3 regions of the Colwellia sp. Bg11-12 genome follow, and region 1 is predicted to be linked to each of the others. Evidence: predicted binding sites of a transcription regulator. Region 1 holds the regulator's gene; each other region holds the start of a gene.

Region 1 (6,102 bases):
CCATAAAACGGCACGACTTTTAGGGTGAGATGACTCTAATATTAAAGCAATATCATAAGCTGGCATATTCTGTAGTAATTTTCGAACGTGCACAAACATACCGCTACCAAGTGCTTTATTGACTTGTTGCAGGCGTTGATGATTTTGTTGTTGCTCTGAAATTTCCGGCATAAAGTTTTCCTGTGCCGCAGTAATACGAAAATTATATTTATCATCTTAGTCAGGGTATGCTGGCTAAGGTGTTGTAATGAATGATAACTTAACTTTATTTTTTATTCAGTATTTTTCTTATTCATCTTCATCAAACTTATCAGAAAATAACTGACAAACATCAAAGAGGGCTTGCTGAGCATCTTCTCCTTGGGTGATTATTTCAACGGTTTTTCCATAACCACCCGCCAGTAACATTAAGCCCATAATACTACTGGCATCAGCTTCTTTGCCGTCTAAGCAAACCGTTACATTAGCATTAAGCTTTTGACTTAACTGGGCGAGTTTAGTGGCAGCACGTGCATGTAAGCCCAACTTATTGCTAATGGTTAATGATTTATTATATTTTGGCATGCGATGATTATTCTTAGGTACTTTGTATTTTAATATCGCGATGATGAGATTGAACATCTTCGCGCTCTTTACGTAGATTGTTCGCTAATAGTTCCGCAATATAAACCGAACGGTGTTTTCCACCCGTACAACCAATAGCGATAGTAATATAGCTACGGTTATTTCTTTCTAAGTGGGGCAACCACGTCATCATAAAGCTGTTAATTTGCCAGATAAATTTGGTGACTATCGGTTGGCTAGCAAGGAAGTCTCGAACAGGTTGGTCTAAGCCAGTAAAACCTTTTAAATCTTTTTCCCAAAAAGGGTTGGGGAGAAAGCGGGCATCAAATACATAGTCTGCATCTTGAGGTACACCATGCTTAAAGCCAAAAGATTCAAATACGACAACCATTGATGCAGACGTTTTACCCAAAATTCGCTCACGCACCAAGTCAGATAACTGATGAGGTGATAACTGGCTGGTATTTATATACAACCCCGCACGTGTAGAAATAGGTTCAAGCAGTTTTTTCTCTAAAGAAATCGCTTGATCGAGTGGAATATTTTGTTTTATTAACGGATGTAAACGACGCGTTTCACTAAAACGGCGAATAAGATCAGAGTCATCGGCGTCTAAATAAAGTATATCGAGTTTTACTGTTTTAGGCAGATAATCTAATATTTCTGAAACGTCATTAGGGTCATTGGGCAAATTACGGACATCTAGACTAACCGCTACTTTGTCATAATCATTGATGACGGTATGGGCTAATGCAGGCAACAAGTTAACAGGAATATTATCTACGCAATAGTAGCCTAAATCTTCGAGCACACGTAATGCAACACTTTTACCTGACCCTGAGCGACCACTGACTATCATGAGTTTCATTTAAATTTTCCTGACTTTTTATTGTATTTATTAACGTGCAGCTTGCTTTATTAAATTAAAAAGCTCTTGCGAATTTTGACACTTTCTTACTTGTTTTGCGATTTGTTTGGTACTAAATACTTGTGCAATACTTTGTAGCGTTTCTAAATGTTGTTGGCAGTTCTCTTCGGGCACAAACAGCGCAATAATAATATCCACCCCGCGATTATCTATAGAGTCAAATGCCACCGCTTGTTCACTGGTCAGTAAAACGGCAATGACTTGTGAGGTATTTGACAAACGCCCATGCGGAATAGCTATACCATTACCTATGCCAGTAGAACCTACTTTTTCACGCGCCATTAAACTTTCAAATAGCTGATGCGTATCAAGGTTATCAATTTTTTTTGCCGCAGTGGCGCTAATTATTTCAAGGAGTTTTTTTTTGCTAGTGCCCTTAACGGCACAGAGTGTGCAGTCAAGGGTTAGGATATCTTGCAACTTCATTACACTACTTACATTTTTTGATTAGAGAAAAGGTGAAAAACAGCATTAATGCTGATTCGTTTTGCCTTTGTATTTTAATATTTGCCGATCAAGTTTAACAACAAGACTATCAATAGAGGCGTACATATCTTGGTTTTCAGCTTTGGCATGTAAATCAGTGCCACTAACATGAACCGTCGCTTCTGCAATTTGGTTTGATTTTTCAACGGTGAGAACAACATGAACATTATTGATATGGTCAAAATGTCGGGTCAACTTTGCCATTTTTACATTGACATTTTCTCGTAAAGCTTCGGTAATTTCAACATGGTGACCAGAAAGGTTAATTTGCATAAGCTTAATTCCTCATCTTTTCGTTAAAGTAAACTTTTTCGTTGGTTAGAAGGAGGAATAGAAAGTGACTCGCGATATTTTGCAATGGTACGCCGAGCAACATTTATTCCTTGAGTGGCTAATAAATCAGCCATTTTACTATCACTTAATGGTTTTGCGGGTATTTCAGCCGCGACAAATTTTTTGATTAATGCACGAATAGCGGTTGATGAACATTCGCCACCACTTTCTGTCCCTACATGACTTGAAAAGAAAAATTTCAGTTCAAAAATTCCCCGTGGCGTATGCATATACTTTTGTGTCGTTACCCGAGAAATGGTTGATTCATGCATATCGACAGCTTCGGCAATATCATTTAAAACCATAGGACGCATGGCTTCATTACCATGTTCGAAAAAACCAATTTGTCGTTGAACAATACAGTTCGATACTTTCAATAAGGTATCGTTACGACTTTCTAAACTTTTAATAAACCATTTAGCTTCTTGTAAATTTGAGCGAATAAACTGTGTGTCTGCCGTTGACTTCATCGAGCGAGACATCGAAGCATATTGCTGATTTACAGACAGCTTTGGTGCTGTATCAGGATTTAGTTCAACAACCCAACGACCATTTTTCTTTTCAACAGAAACATCAGGAATAACGTATTGATCATCACTTTTGATAACACTGTCGCCAGGTCTAGGATCAAGTGATTGAATAAGGCGGACGACTTCGCGAAGTTGTTCTTCTTTGAGTCGAGTTTTACGCATTAACGTACGATAGTCTCGGCTACCCAGCAGATTGATATGGTCACGTAAAACCAACTTACTTTCTTCTAACCACGGCGTAGCGGGGTCAAATTGGTTAAGTTGAATAATTAAACATTCTGAAATAGAACGTGCAGCAACGCCAACAGGGTCAAAGAGGTTAATACGTTTTAGTACCACCTCTATTTCATCAAGTTCAACACCTTCAATGGCAACACTTTCTAGAATATCTTCACTGGAAACGGTTAAGTAGCCAGCATCGTCAACGGCATCGATGATTGCGGTAGCTATAGCACGATCGGTTTCGGTGAAAGGGCTTAATTCCATTTGCCAGCGTAAGTGATCTTGAATGGAATCTTGAGTTTCGCCTTGGTAAGTATAATCTTCTGAAGCGGGTCCTGAACTAGAACTCGCCGCACCTGCGGTGTAGTTGTCATCCCAGGTAGTATCCATGTTTAATTCTTCAGGGATATCATTTTTATCCATTGCTTCAGTGGTGGTGATTTCATCGATGGTGGGTGTGGAGTCTTCGCTGCCATCAGAAACGGCTTTCTCTTTAACATCACCTGTACCAGCTGTGTGAGCTTCTTCAAGGTTGTCAGTACTTTTATCTTCAGCATTGTTTGATGATTCATCCATTTCTAATAATGGATTATTTTCTAAGGCCTCTTGAATTTCTTGCTGAAGCTCTAACGTTGACAGTTGCAGCAATTTGATTGCTTGCTGCAATTGAGGCGTCATGGTTAATTGTTGTCCTATGCGGAGTTGTAGAGTAGGGCGCATTTAGGTCATTAACTTCCTATTATTTTTAATTGAATATTTTCGACATACGAAGATATTATTAACTTATTAGCTACTATAGCGTGAATTGTTCACCAAGGTATACATCTCTTACATGTTGATTTGCAAGAATTTGATCTGCATTACCTTCTGCAATAAGTTCACCATGGCTAACGATATAAGCATGTTCACATACATCGAGGGTTTCTCTTACATTATGGTCGGTGATCAAGACACCAATACCACGTTCTTTTAAGTGTAGAATAATTTTTTTGATATCACCTACTGAAATTGGGTCAACACCCGCAAAAGGCTCATCTAATAAAATAAACTTAGGCTCTGCCGCTAAAGCTCGAGCAATTTCCACTCGGCGACGTTCACCACCTGATAAGCTCATACCTAAATTATCTTTAATATGACCTATGTTAAATTCTTCAACTAAATGTTCTAGCTTTTCTTCACGTTCTGCATCAGATAATTCTTTTCGTGTTTGCAAAATGGCCATAATATTATCGTAAACACTGAGTTTTCGAAAGATAGAGGCTTCTTGTGGCAAGTACCCGATCCCTTTTCTCGCGCGTTCATGCATAGGCGCTAACGTAAGGTTTTCATCATTAAGAATAATATCGCCACTATCGCTTTCAACCAAACCAACAATCATATAAAAAGAGGTGGTTTTTCCTGCACCATTAGGGCCGAGTAAACCCACTATTTGTCCTGCCGAGACTTGCATACTGACATTCTTAACAACTTTTCTGCCTTTATAAGCCTTGGCAAGCCCTTTCGCCATTAGCGTGCTCGTACTCATAAGTTACCTTTTTCCAGAGTCTTTGTGTCAGTTTTTTTCGCTTGTACTTTTTCTTTAGGCTGAAAAATTGTTTTTGTACGCTCGTTCGTTTTACTTTCAGCATTAACATATTGAGTATCAATATTGTAAGTAATTCTATTACCACTGACTTCACTGCCTTCTTGTTGCAATAAAGCATTACCTGAAATGATCACTAGATTATTACCGGGCTCATATCTTATTTCATCTGCTTGTAAACTAAGCGGGGTACCATCGGCTAGTGTTTGTTCAAACGTTGCTGGCTTTCCTTTTGCAATATAAGTTTTTTCTTCGCTACCCGATTGAGTTAGCACTTGAACCAAGTCAGCACGTATGGTCAATGTGCCTTGAGTGATCACAACGTTATCGATATAGCTAAATATTTTATTTTTAAGATCAACGGCTTGTCTTGAAGCGTTTATTTCAATTTTTTGTTTGATATCAAATTTTTCAGCGAAAGCTGATGAAAAAAGGGTGCTTGAAAACAATAAGCACAATAGGCTATTTTTTAACAATTTCATAAATGGATTTCACATGTTTAGTTAGTGTCATTTGGCTGGTGTTTAAGTCGACAATTAAACCTTTACCATCGATGGTAAATCCTTTACCAATAATTTTAATTTCTTGTTCTGAACTTATGATGTTAGTTTTTAAATCAAGTTCAAAGTATTTTCCTTGAACTTCTTGTAATAAGCTATTTGGATCGGTTGCTACCAAGCGCACATGCTTCTCTAACTTCACTCGGTTGTTGTTATATAATATGCCTTCATTTGCAGATACTTTCCATGTGGGGGCATCATTTTTTGGATGAAGGGTGTATTGAGGAAACTCAAAATTGGTAATGTTTAGCTCAGGATAATGTTCCATACGCTGTGCATCAACAACATAAGCTAAACTTCCTTCATTCTTGTAGACATTACTGTGTAAATTCTCAGCAATAAAATCAGGCGTAAGTGTTTTGTCAATCGCTTGTAACTGCGGTATTGAGGCATTTCTCCATTCAATAACCCCATAAATAGCGCCCGCTAAAATAAAAAATACTAACGTTAAACTATAGAGTCTATTCATATCATATACTCGCGCCACTAGCATTTGCTAAAGTGTTTTGGCTAAGCATGATTAAGTCGCAGATTTCTCTAACGGCGCCAAAACCGCCACGATTAAAGGTTGTGTAATTCGCTATTGATAAAATTCTTGGATGAGCATCTTGTACGGCAATACCAAAGCCGACATAGTCGATACACTCATAATCAGGCATATCATCACCAATATAGGCAATTTCATCGAGCGCTAAATTTAATTGCTGAGCCATCTTTTTCAAAGCGGGTAATTTGTTTTCTTCACCTTGTACTATGTATTTAACATTCAAGGCTGACATACGTGTTGCAACAATATTTGAAGTTCGACCCGTGATCACAGCAACATCGACACCGCTAGCGCCTAATGCTTTTACGCCATAACCATCTTTAGTATGAAAAGCTTTTAATTCTTCACCA
Region 2 (6,102 bases), 340 kb from region 1:
TGCATGGTGGTGAAATCACTGAAGGTGCTAAAGATGACGCCATTCGCCATGCGATAACAAAACTATCTAACCTGCACTTCACCGCGAATGAGGCTTACCGCCAGCGTGTTATTCAAATGGGCGAAGCGCCAGAAAGTGTTTTTAATGTTGGCGCTTTAGGCTTAGAAAATATTACCTTGAAAAAGTCTTTTTTATCAAAAAAAGCATTACAAGCATCGCTTGGTTTTGACTTAAAAACCCATTATTTCGTAGTAACGTATCATAGCGTAACACTCGCAAATGAAGACCCTGTTGAAACGTGTCAAAATATTTTAGCCGCACTGGAGTCGTTTGTTGACCATCAAGTTATCATTACTTATCCAAATGCTGATGACGGCGGTCGAAAAATAATTTCATTTCTTAATGAATATGCTAACAAGCATAAAAGCCGAGTGTTACTGATCCCCACGCTGGGCTTAGATCGTTTCTTGTCTGCGGTAAAATATGCAACTGCGGTTATTGGTAATTCATCGAGTGGTATTATTGAAGTGCCTTCGTTAGGTGTGCCAACAATTAATATTGGACAACGCCAACAAGGTCGGATGTCTGCTCATTCAGTGATTCACTGCGGCGTAAAGCAAACTGATATTACAAATGCTATTAAGGATGTTTTTGCTGGAAAGGTTGACCTCTATGGATTAAATCCTTATGCCTCGGTAAATTCAACCCCAGGAAAAACGGCATTAAGTACTAGCGACATGATCCTCGATAAAATAAAAAGATTTAATTTTTCCACCATCAAACATTTTTATGATTTACCAGTAGCCATGAAATCCATTAACACCACTGACAAATAATAACCTTTGAGTAAAATACGATGAATAAACAAAGTACCACTATTATTGCTGAAGCGGGCGTTAATCATAATGGTGACGAAAAGTTAGCACTTTTATTAGTGGATGCAGCGGTTAATGCGGGTGTTGATATTATTAAGTTTCAAACCTTTAAAGCAAGTCAATTAGTTACTGAGTCCGCTGAACAAGCATTATACCAAACAAAAAATATCGGTAAGAAAGAAAGCCAATATGCAATGTTAAGTAGATTGGAGTTGAGTTTTTCTGCACATCAACGTATACAAAAATACTGTCAAAATAAAAATATTACTTATTTGTCAACAGCCTTTGATTTTGAAAGTTTACATTTTTTAATAGAAGATCTTGGTTTGAAAACCTTAAAAATACCTTCTGGAGAGTTAACCAATGCACCTTTTGTTTTGGCTCATGCACTTTCTGGAGCCCAGTTGATTGTGTCAACAGGTATGGCAACCATGGCAGAAGTTAAACAGGCATTAAGTGTTATCGCTTTTGGTTTGTTGCAATTTAACGGCGAATTATTGTTTGATGAACCCAACAATGAATCATTTGCCAAAGCGTTCGATAGCTCACATGGTAAAGCGTTATTGATAGACCATGTGACTTTATTGCATTGTACGACTGAATATCCAGCAAATCCTTGTGAGATAAATCTAAATGCAATGAACAGTTTGTCAAAAGAATTTGGTGTTAGTGTTGGCTATTCGGACCATAGCGCAGGTATAGAAATACCTATAGCGGCTGTTGCGAAAGGCGCGGTATTAATTGAAAAGCATTTCACCTTAGATAAAGCGATGCTCGGGCCTGATCATAAAGCCTCTCTTGATCCACAGGAGTTAACGGCAATGACCCACGGGATCCGCATCGTTGAACAGGCGTTAGGTGATGGTGTCAAAAAACCCAGTGCTATTGAACTGAAAAATGCAGCTATTGCGCGAAAGAGTCTCGTTGCTAGTGGTTCTATTAGTAAAGGTGATATATTTGATGACAAAAATGTTGTCATTATGCGTCCAGGAAATGGCATGTCTCCCTATGCTTATTGGACGTTATTAGGTCAACCGGCCAGTAAAAACTATCAGCACGGCGACCTGTTAAACGAACCCTCTCTTTAAGTTTGTTCTATGCTATTACATGGTATTAATATGGAAGTATTTGTCACTTAAGCATTATGTTACTTAACAAAAATTTCTTCAAACATCGAGACAACACGAGCGACAACTTCGCTTTTTACATGGCGTCTGTCTGGGTGCCATGCCTCTTTCTCACATTGAGTGACTAACTCGTAACTTGGCAAATAATACATATCAGCATTATTTGCAACTAACTTTTCTGCTGCAACCAATAACACTGCTTTTGAATGCACATTGGCTGTTATTATATGGTGTTCATCTGCGCGCCCAGTAGCGAGAAAGGGTACGGGAGAAACGCTAATAATTAGCTTGAAATCAGGGTTGTGAGCTTTGATAATATCGAAAAAACGTTGAATATGAAAAACGTTTTCTTCTACGGTTAATATTTTATGCTTAACAAGTTGAAACATGTTTTCTCGTGGATTACGCGACATAACTGTTCCATCATGTAATTCCCAACATTCATTTAAGCCCATGGTCACGACAAAGACTTCGCAGTTAAGAAAGGATGATTTTACCGCTGCAATATGCCTGTCGTAGTCTTCTAAGTAGGCTTGTTGCGATCTAAAGAAAACATTTTCCCGGTAAGGGTCAAGGTAAACCCCTTGTTCTGATTCGATCAGTAATTTTTCAAAAGAACGGAGTCCGAAAGCTTTTTCAGCTAATTGACTAAAGCTTGGACTATTAAATAAAATGCCATAATTTGCACAGAATTTTGCAATGCTATCTCCTGGTTGATATCCATCAATCACTAAACCAGAATTAATTGAATCATTCCGCTCGGTAACGACATAGTTATAATTATTTTCTTGAAAATATTTTGATATCTCAAACGCAAAGCAACTTCCTGCTGAACCAATGGGTGTTCTCAGGGTCATTATGGGGGTCTTTTTCACATAGGGAAGTTGTTCAAACTGAGACTGCGGGTGCTTTGCATGATCAGGGTTTGGCCAAAAGATACCATTAGGATTTGGTTTGTTCTGTGGGCTATAACGTTGGTAGCTATCTTTAAACGTGAGTTGATAATCAGCTAAATCCATCATTGCCTGAATGATGGTTTTGTTTATGATAACGCTCGGATCGGGGTTAAGTTGTGATTGCAGTATGTTTTTACAAAAATAGATTAATGCCGTGACATCAGTGCAAACAAGTAATTTTGTATCTTGTTGTTTTATACGATCGAAAAGCGCAGTAGAAATTTGTTGGTCTGAAAAAATACTATTAAGTAAATATTGCACATGCTGATGATATTTTATTTCATTCTTTTGAGGGATTTCTATATAAGAGACCGAGTCAGTATTGGCTCTTTTATTAAATTTCAACAGCTTATTAGCAAAACCTTCAAATTGTCTGCCACCATAAACGGGGACATAATCATTCTCAACTGTTTCTCGCCAAGGTACTTCATTTTGTAATAAACAAAAATCCATAACATAACGTGGTTTAGCACCTTTTGTTGGTAAAGCACGATGTGCTATTTGATTTGGGTTAAATATAATAGTGTCACCCGCATTGGGTTTTGCGTATTTAGGGGTGAAGTCAATGTCAAAATGTTGGCATAATGCTGATAAATCAGTCTCGCGATTTTTTATATCATTGAAAATGTAGCCAACATCTTTGAGTTGTTGAGTTGATTCAGGGGACAAATAGCTGGTGTCACTGCCGTGTTCTTCAATGCCATTAAGATATATCAGTACTTTTAAGTGATTTTTAGGTCCTGCATCACAGTGCCATTTACACGAATAATCTGTTGACGTTACCGTGTCGTTAATTTTATAAATAGACCACCAAAAAATGCAATACTCACTGTTGAAATAAGAGATAACTTGTTCATCGAGTAATTGATTAAAAACTTGCGGTAGCAGCACAGCAATAACATTCGATGACTTTATATCATCAGGGTTATTTTCATACTCTTCAATAATACTTTGGCAAAGTTCTTCAGGGAAATGTTTACGTAACACATGTATATGGTCGTCTTGTAAAGATGTTGATAAACATTGCTTTTGGCGAGTAAAGCTTTTATTCGCCTGTCGCGCTAACTCGCGGTAATTGTGTTTAACTTCCATATATTGACTTAGGTCTTTATCGGCATTGGGTTTTAGTAAGTAATCGATACCTTCAATAACCGTTGGTGTTATTTTAGCACTATCAAATGTTGACATGTATTAGCCTTTTAAACGTATAGAAGTTTGTTTGTTATCACTATAGTTAAAAAAGCAAGTATTAAGCCAATAACCTATTAAAGGCTTTATTTTTTTGATTGGAGTAAACGTTGCGGATATGCTTTATTTTGGCCCTTGTCTAACGTCAAATAAGTGGAAAAATAATGGCATATATTATGCTATGATTTAAAAGTACATTATTAATTCAAGCCTTGGTTATTAACACACTGTATTGTTACTCAGGCAAATATTTAGCAATAAATTCATTGATGTAAAGGTTCGCTGATGAGCTCTAAGTGGAAAAATGTCACACTCTTGAAAACATCGACAATGGTCGATGCTATAGAAGCAATCAATGCGGAAGGTCTTCGTGTCGCGCTAGTGGTTGACGAATTATTTAAATTAGTGGGTATTATTACCGATGGTGACGTGCGTCGTGCTTTGCTTGCTCATAAGGCTTTGACGACACCCGTTACCGAAATAATGAATGCGCATCCCAAAACAGCCGGTATCGAAAGCTCAAGTGCACAATTGTTATCGTTAATGAAACGAGAACATATTTTATCTATTCCCATCATTGATAAGCAAGGTGTTCTCACCAACCTTGAAACACTCCATCACGTTATTAATGTTCGCCGCTATGAAACCCCTGTCTTTTTAATGGCTGGTGGCTTTGGTACTCGACTCAGACCCTTAACCGATGCTTGCCCTAAACCCTTATTAAAAGTGGGAGGTAAGCCGATACTCGAAACTATTTTAGAGAGTTTTATTGCGGCAGGTTTCTATAATTTTTATATATCAACGCATTTTCTACCCGATATGATCCGTGAATATTTTGGGGACGGTTCAAAGTGGGATGTCATCATAAATTATATCCATGAAGAATCACCTTTAGGTACAGGAGGCGCATTAAGTCTTCTGCCTAACGACTTACCCAACTCACCCATTATTATGATGAATGGTGATATTTTAACAAAAGTCGATTTTGAAAACTTACTTAATTACCACCATCAACAAGATGCTATTTGTACAATGTGTGGCACAGAGTATGAGTTTCAAGTACCTTACGGTGTCATAGAAAGTGATGGTGAACGTGTTACTGGGATGGTTGAAAAACCCTTACAAAAGTATTTTATTAATGCGGGTATTTATGTTGTAGAACCCAAATTAATCCGTCAATTAGCAACCAATACCCGTGTTGATATGCCAACTTTATTGGAACTGCAAATGGAAAAAGGCGAAAAAGTTGCTATTTTTCCATTACATGAATATTGGTTAGATATCGGTAAAATGAATGACTTTGAGCGCGCACAGCATGATTATGAAAGAGACTTCTAATGATAAAGGGTAAGCGAATTATTGCGCTGATACCAGCTCGAAGTGGCAGTAAAGGCCTCGTAGGTAAAAATACCAAGTTATTGTGTGGAAAACCTTTAATTGCTTGGCCTATTCAATCAGCACAGTTATCTAAATATATTGATAAAGTTGTTGTTTCAACCGATAGTCAAAAAATTGCAGAGGTTGCTTTGCAATATCAAGCGGAAGTTCCTTTTATTCGACCAAGTCACCTGGCACAGGATAGTACTTCATCGTTTGATGTTATTGCACATGCTCTTGAAGCACTGGCGCTTGAAGGTGAAACGTTTGATTATCTTTTTTTACTTGAACCCACTTCACCGCTTACCCAAACAAATGATATAGATTTAGCGATAGAGCGTTTAATTGATAACGAAGATAACGCCAAAGCAATTGTTGGTTTATGCGCGAATGAAGAAGGTCATCCAGCTTTTAGCGTTAAAATAAATAGGCAAGGCTTCCTTGAACCTTATCAAGAAAATTTTGAAGTGCTACGCCGGCAAGATTTACCTGCGTGTTATCGTTATGAAGGCTCTCTTTATGGTTCTGATATTGTTACGTTAAAAAAAGAAAAAAGCTTTTATCATCAGCAAACTATAG
Region 3 (6,102 bases), on a different contig from region 1:
CTGGCGATGCTAAAACATTAGCGCATTTACTCAATTTTGATTCGATTCATGGTCGCTGGACGCTTGATGCACAGGCCAAAGATAATCAAATAATTGTTTGTGATGATGTTGGCGAGCATAAAATCAATATGAGCCAAAATTCGACCATTGGTGAAACTGACTGGTCGCAGTGTGACGTTGTTGTTGAAGCTTCAGGGGCAATTAAAACCACTAAACTATTAACCGCTTATTTAGAACAAGGCGTTAAGCGTGTCATGGTAACAGCGCCGGTAAAAGAAACGGGTATTTTAAATATTGTTATGGGTGTTAACCATCACCTTTATGATAAAGAACTGCATAAAATAGTTACCGCAGCTTCTTGTACAACTAATTGCTTAGCGCCCGTGGTTAAAGTGTTGCAAGACAGTGTCGGTATAAAACACGGCAGTATGACAACGATTCATGATATTACAAATACGCAAACTATCCTTGATGCGCCTCATAAAGATTTACGCAGAGCGAGAGCTTGTGGGCAAAGTTTAATCCCAACAACTACTGGGTCAGCAACAGCAATTACGCATATTTTTCCTGAGCTTAAAGGGAAGTTAAATGGCCATGCGGTGCGAGTTCCATTAGCTAATGCTTCGATTACTGATTGTGTCTTTGAGCTCAGCCGTGCTGTAACGGTTGATGAAATTAATAAATTAATGGCCACTGCCGCGCATGGCGAATTAAAAGGTATTCTCGGCTATGAAGAGCGCCCACTGGTATCTGTTGATTACAAAACTGATCCACGTTCATGTATTGTTGACGCGCTATCAACTATGGTCGTTAACGACACACAACTTAAAATGTATTTATGGTACGACAATGAATGGGGCTATGCGAATCGAGCTGCAGAGCTAATGCTTCTCGTTGGGCTTTCTGATATTAATTAGTCGCTCTATAGAGATTATTGGCTTTTTTAGTTGGCTAAAAATTATAATAGCTTGCTGCTATTTTTGAACGATTTGTATGATGAATAATACAAAAAGCAGGAATGCTGGTTGCAGAGCACAATACTGATACTTTTATGCTAAAAAAATTAACCGCACTGCCAAGTGCGGTAAAACAATATTTATTGATTACCGCTAACTATTGGTTTTTCACCTTAACTGATGGCGCTTTACGCATGCTGGTGTTATTGCATTTTCACCATTTAGGTTATGCCCCGCTTGCCATCGCGATGTTATTTTTATTCTATGAAATCTTTGGTGTGGTAACTAACCTCGTCGGAGGATGGCTAGGCGCACGTATTGGCTTAAATAAAACCATGAATATTGGATTGTTTAACCAAGTAATTGCCTTGTTAATGCTTACGGTGCCTGAACAATATTTAACCGTGGTTTGGGTGATGCTGGCGCAGGCATTGTCAGGTATTGCTAAAGATCTTAATAAAATGAGTGCTAAAAGCAGTATTAAAACGCTGGTTTCTTCAAGTAATGAGAATGAATATCAAACTGGACTCTTCCGCTGGGTTGCCTATCTTACCGGTTCAAAAAATGCCTTGAAGGGCATTGGTTTTTTTCTTGGGGCATTGTTGTTAAGCATGGTAGGTTTCTCTGGAGCGATGTTGATTATGGCAAGCGTTTTAGCGATAGTTTTTGTCTTAAGTCTTATCGTGTTGCAAGGTAATTTAGGCAAAGCCAAAGACAAAGTTAAATTTAAGCAGATATTTTCGAATCATGCTTCGCTGAACTATTTAGCCGGTGCGCGCTTATTTTTATTTGCTGCCCGAGATGTTTGGTTTGTTGTCGCACTGCCAATATATTTGGTAAGCCATTTAGGTTGGCAACACACCGATGTGGGTATGTTTATGGCGCTATGGGTTATTGCTTACGGTATTGTTCAAGGGTTAACACCTAAGGTCTTTATTAAAAATAACCAACATCATGTTAATGGCCATTTACTCTACTGCTGGGGAGGAATTTTATCAGGTGTTACTTTATTATTAGCACTGTTGATGTTCTATGCTCCAACGCTCAATATTAATGCTGAAATTATTATCATCGTTGGCTTATTTGTTTTTGGTGTGGTCTTTGCCGTGAATTCAGCGCTACATAGTTATGTAATAGTTGCTATGGCAAAAGAAGACGGTGTTTCAATGGATGTTGGGTTTTATTATATGGCTAATGCGCTTGGCCGGTTATTAGGTACCGTAATGTCAGGTGTTATCTACCAATTTACAGACCTAATAACGTGTTTAATTATTTCTGCATTATTTGCAGTACTTTCAGCGCTACTTATTAAAAGAATTTCTCTTACACATTCATAGCGCTAATAACATTAGTAACGCACCGCTAAATCATTTAACTGTATATTACCCAGTAATTGCTCATCAGTGGTCACAGCTTGCGCGCTTTGCTGAGATACTTGCGTTACTTTTACATTGTAAGGGCTAACATTAAAGCCAGCATAGGTTTTCCCTGCGTCGGTAATAATATTATTTAGGTGTAATAAAGAAAACTCATCACCCACTTTTACGCCATGTCGTTTACCTAAATTAATCGTTATTGAATTACCGGAAACTTGTACTATCTTGCCACGAGTAGGTTGGCACATCATATTCTCGTCTATGTCGACGATCATATCTGATAATACTTTTTCGATAGTCATACCATATTGGCTTTGCCAAAAAACTTCACTGTGAACATCAACTTGTTGACGTTTTCCGAATTCCCATGGGGCAGAGCTGCGGTATTTTTTACTGAACACAGATTCGCCATTACTACCGTTGTAAATATATAGACTGACACTAAACTGTCGGTTAAAAAAATCTTCTTGCCAAAATTGCCAGCCGTTAGTGGTTGCTTGTTCAAAGCTAATATCATTAATTTCTGAATACATCACATATTGAGTATCACTAATATTTGCTAACGACATGGTTAAGTTTTTTATGGCTTCAATTTGCAAGCTATTGTTTAAGCGTGAAAATTGCGCTTTTTCTTTTAACAATAATTTTGTATCTAGGTAAATGCCTTGATTATTAATTTTATACGCAAGTTTTTCCATTAACTTACTATCAATAGGATAAATTTTGCCAATGCTTGCCTGTTCTCTATGCATTAAGTTACTGCGCGTGATTAATAATGATTTACGGTAATCTGAAGAAAAACACTGCTTGCTCTGTGGAAATATATCAGCGCGAATGGTCACAGTGACTAAATTTCCTTCATAGGTTTCATCGACAAGTTCAAAGGAGTTAACCGTCCCACTTGCGCGAATATTAATTTCATTTTGTGTCAATAATCCGTTAACCGTTTTTTGAACACTTGAAACAGAAGCACCAGCAACCAACAGCGCTTTTTTTAACGCATTTTCCATGGCTAATGTTTTTGCTCGTTCACTGTTTCCTTGCATTATTACTGACTTGCCTTGTGCTTCATACCATTGAGCAATAGCTGAATTAGTCATGAAAAATAAAAGTAGAGCTGATATAAATAAGCGCATAAGATGTCCGTCAGTAAAAATGGGTTTATTATTGATAGATGAATATGCAGTTTCTATGCCCACTTATTTTTATACAGTAATAGTTACATACATTGGCGCGATTTGTGCTTTATATTTGCCATATACTCTTTAATGTCGATTATCGATATTACTATTAGACTTATTATTCGCTTAATGGCGATTAAGGGGAGCTCAATGAAAAAGTGGCTTATTCCATTATTTATTCCAACATTGATGTCATGTTCATCAATGAATATGATGAATGCAGAGGATGACTTTTATAAATCAAAGCAAGAAGTACGAGGTGAAATTGACAGCTTTAATTTACCTCGACATGCGATAGCTGATGTTGTTAAAGGCCTTACTTATCAGATGCTTGAAAGTAGCTCTTTTGTTAATCCTAAAACACCAATTGCGGTTGCTTCTTTTGTTGAGTTAGCAGATCTTGAGTCAACCAATTGGCTTGGTAACCAAATATCAGAAAACTTTGTTCATGAATTACAACGTCATGGTTTAGTGGTTATTGATTTTAAAACCACAGGACATATTCGTGTAACTCCACAGGGTGATTATGTATTTAGTCGTGACTGGAAAGAATTACCCGAACGCCAGATAATTGACTACGTAGTGACGGGTACCATGATGGAACAAGAAAATGGTGTAATGATTAACGCCCGTATGATTGGTATGCAATCACGTGTCGTTGTTGCAACAGCGCAATCATTTATTCCAAGTTGGGTCATCGGCGAACAAATTAATCAAGATGAAAGTGTGCGTATAAAAGACGGATTAATCATTCGAAACAGCGTTATGTTGGCTGAAGATGAACGTTCAATTGAAATCGTTAACTAGTTTGTTTAAATAAATTTAGGGCTAACGTTTGGTATTTATGATGAAAAAAATAATTCTTAATTTATTGTTTGTTGTGGGGATCGGTTTTTTACTCGCGAGCTGTTCTAGTATGTATGATAAACACGTACAGTGGCAAAGTGTGAAGCCCGAAACCTTCCCTCTTTTACGCGCTATTGGACAAGCACCGATTAGTTTGCAAAATTCAGAACATGAGACACAGCGGATGCTGATGGCTATTAATGCGTCAAAACTTGCCGCTTATGCGGAACTTGCTGAGCAAGTCTACGGACAAAAAATAAATGGTGAAATGACCATGTCACAATTATTACTAGGAAAGCACGAGGTGTCGGCGTCAGTTTATGGCATTATTCGTGCGGCTAAAGTAATAAAAAGCTACCCGGTAGGCGACAGTTACACCACAGAGCTAAGTTTAGATTTTGAAGATGTTTACAATATTTATGTCGCCTCTGCACCCAAGCGTGAAATTAAAAACGTGACTTATTATTAATAGGCAAAGCACAGTCTAAAAAGAATAGTGTAAATTCATATAATAATAAGCGCCGTTGAAACCGAAAGGGGCAGAGCGGCGCGAATATTTAAAAACCCCCGTACTTTCAACAATTATATCGCCCTGTTCATTTTCAATTGTGCCACCTCGAGAGTTTCCTATGCTATTTACATCAGGCGTGACATTGAATAAATTATGACTGCCTAAAGTAACAGAAAGCTTTTTTGACACTTGATAATTAATAGAAACGTCAGTCAACAATTCTTCACTATACGTTTGTTTTCCTCCATCTGTTATCGTGTACTTACCATAATGGTTGAGTAATAAGTTTACTGTCCAGTATGGGTTTTTATAACGGGTGTTTAAGCTTACTTTGCTGCGTGGTTGCCATTCTTCAATAATAGAAATATCTTGCTCTGAAAAAATCTTTTCAACCGCAATTGTGTGTAACGTACTGTGTTTAGGCGTAAACAATTTTGTTACCTGTGTATTTGTGAAGTTTGCAGCGAGGGTGAAATTAATATTCCCTGCTAAAGCTTGAGTCTGCCAAGTGGCGACAATATCAGTACCTTGAGTTTTTGTATCCGCCCCATTCAAGAAGAATTGCCCTTTGGTGACACCTTCTTCGATAAAAGCTTGATCGAGTAAAGGAGATATTCCCATGCCTAATTTGCTGCTAATAACGATACGGTCGTCAATATTTATCTGATAAAAATCAACACTTAAATCAATATTATCCGTAGGGTTGTAGATCAAACCTATACTGAGGTTGTCAGACTCTTCATCTTTAAGTGTAGGAACACCAAGGCGAGTTGTTAAGGTACTATCATTTCTAAATGTTTCAACTTCTTCACTTAACAGTGAGCCACTTTCGTCAACAATAAACTGTGTGCTAATGTTATTGAAGTACATTTGTTGCATCGAAGGTGCACGAAAGCCGGTGCTATAAGCGCCACGTAAAATAACGTTGTCGTTTACTTGCCAATGAGCCGCAATTTTAGTGTTACTACTGTTACCAAATACATCATAATCATCATAGCGAATAGCCGCGCTAAGTTGTAAAAAGTCATTGATTTGCGTAACAGACTCAGCAAAAAGTGAAACAACATTACGGCTTTCATTAACGCCAAGTTCAGGTGAAACACCGGGAAAGCCTTGAATTCCCCCCGCGGCATCCTGCTCAAATAATTGCTGATGGTTTTTTGTATCATAATCCTCAAAACTGTATGTTTCTCCGGGTATTATTGCGTATTTGTCTTGGCGAAATTCAGCGC

What was found. Region 1 encodes sigma-54, which starts transcription at its own class of promoters, with help from an activator protein. Its sites were predicted from a motif close to GTTGGCACGNNNNTNGNNT; they were not measured.
Region 2: a site for sigma-54 is predicted at 4,199-4,217, ahead of H4J39_RS11330 (GSCFA domain-containing protein). Genes of this name have one in related genera too.
Region 3: a site for sigma-54 is predicted at 3,513-3,531, ahead of H4J39_RS04975 (flagella assembly protein FlgT). Genes of this name have one in related genera too.

Annotation. Positions count from the first base shown of each region.
Region 1 is NZ_JACGUZ010000071.1:180,343-186,444, forward strand. Features, by position in the region: gene mgtE (magnesium transporter) at 1-171, opposite strand, end outside; gene H4J39_RS09710 (HPr family phosphocarrier protein) at 289-564, opposite strand; gene rapZ (RNase adapter RapZ) at 578-1,432, opposite strand; gene ptsN (PTS IIA-like nitrogen regulatory protein PtsN) at 1,463-1,918, opposite strand; gene hpf (ribosome hibernation-promoting factor, HPF/YfiA family) at 1,964-2,251, opposite strand; gene H4J39_RS09730 (RNA polymerase factor sigma-54) at 2,275-3,783, opposite strand; gene lptB (LPS export ABC transporter ATP-binding protein) at 3,857-4,588, opposite strand; gene lptA (lipopolysaccharide transport periplasmic protein LptA) at 4,585-5,127, opposite strand; gene lptC (LPS export ABC transporter periplasmic protein LptC) at 5,108-5,674, opposite strand; gene kdsC (3-deoxy-manno-octulosonate-8-phosphatase KdsC) at 5,676-6,102, opposite strand, start outside.
Region 2 is NZ_JACGUZ010000071.1:523,539-529,640, forward strand. Features, by position in the region: gene neuC (UDP-N-acetylglucosamine 2-epimerase) at 1-836, shown strand, start outside; gene neuB (N-acetylneuraminate synthase) at 857-1,963, shown strand; gene H4J39_RS11330 (GSCFA domain-containing protein) at 2,023-4,146, opposite strand; gene H4J39_RS11335 (nucleotidyltransferase family protein) at 4,432-5,484, shown strand; gene H4J39_RS11340 (cytidylyltransferase domain-containing protein) at 5,484-6,102, shown strand, end outside.
Region 3 is NZ_JACGUZ010000056.1:137,975-144,076, forward strand. Features, by position in the region: gene H4J39_RS04965 (ArsJ-associated glyceraldehyde-3-phosphate dehydrogenase) at 1-917, shown strand, start outside; gene arsJ (organoarsenical effux MFS transporter ArsJ) at 1,052-2,293, shown strand; gene H4J39_RS04975 (flagella assembly protein FlgT) at 2,305-3,468, opposite strand; gene H4J39_RS04980 (FlgO family outer membrane protein) at 3,664-4,320, shown strand; gene H4J39_RS04985 (LPP20 family lipoprotein) at 4,361-4,828, shown strand; gene H4J39_RS04990 (TonB-dependent siderophore receptor) at 4,844-6,102, opposite strand, start outside.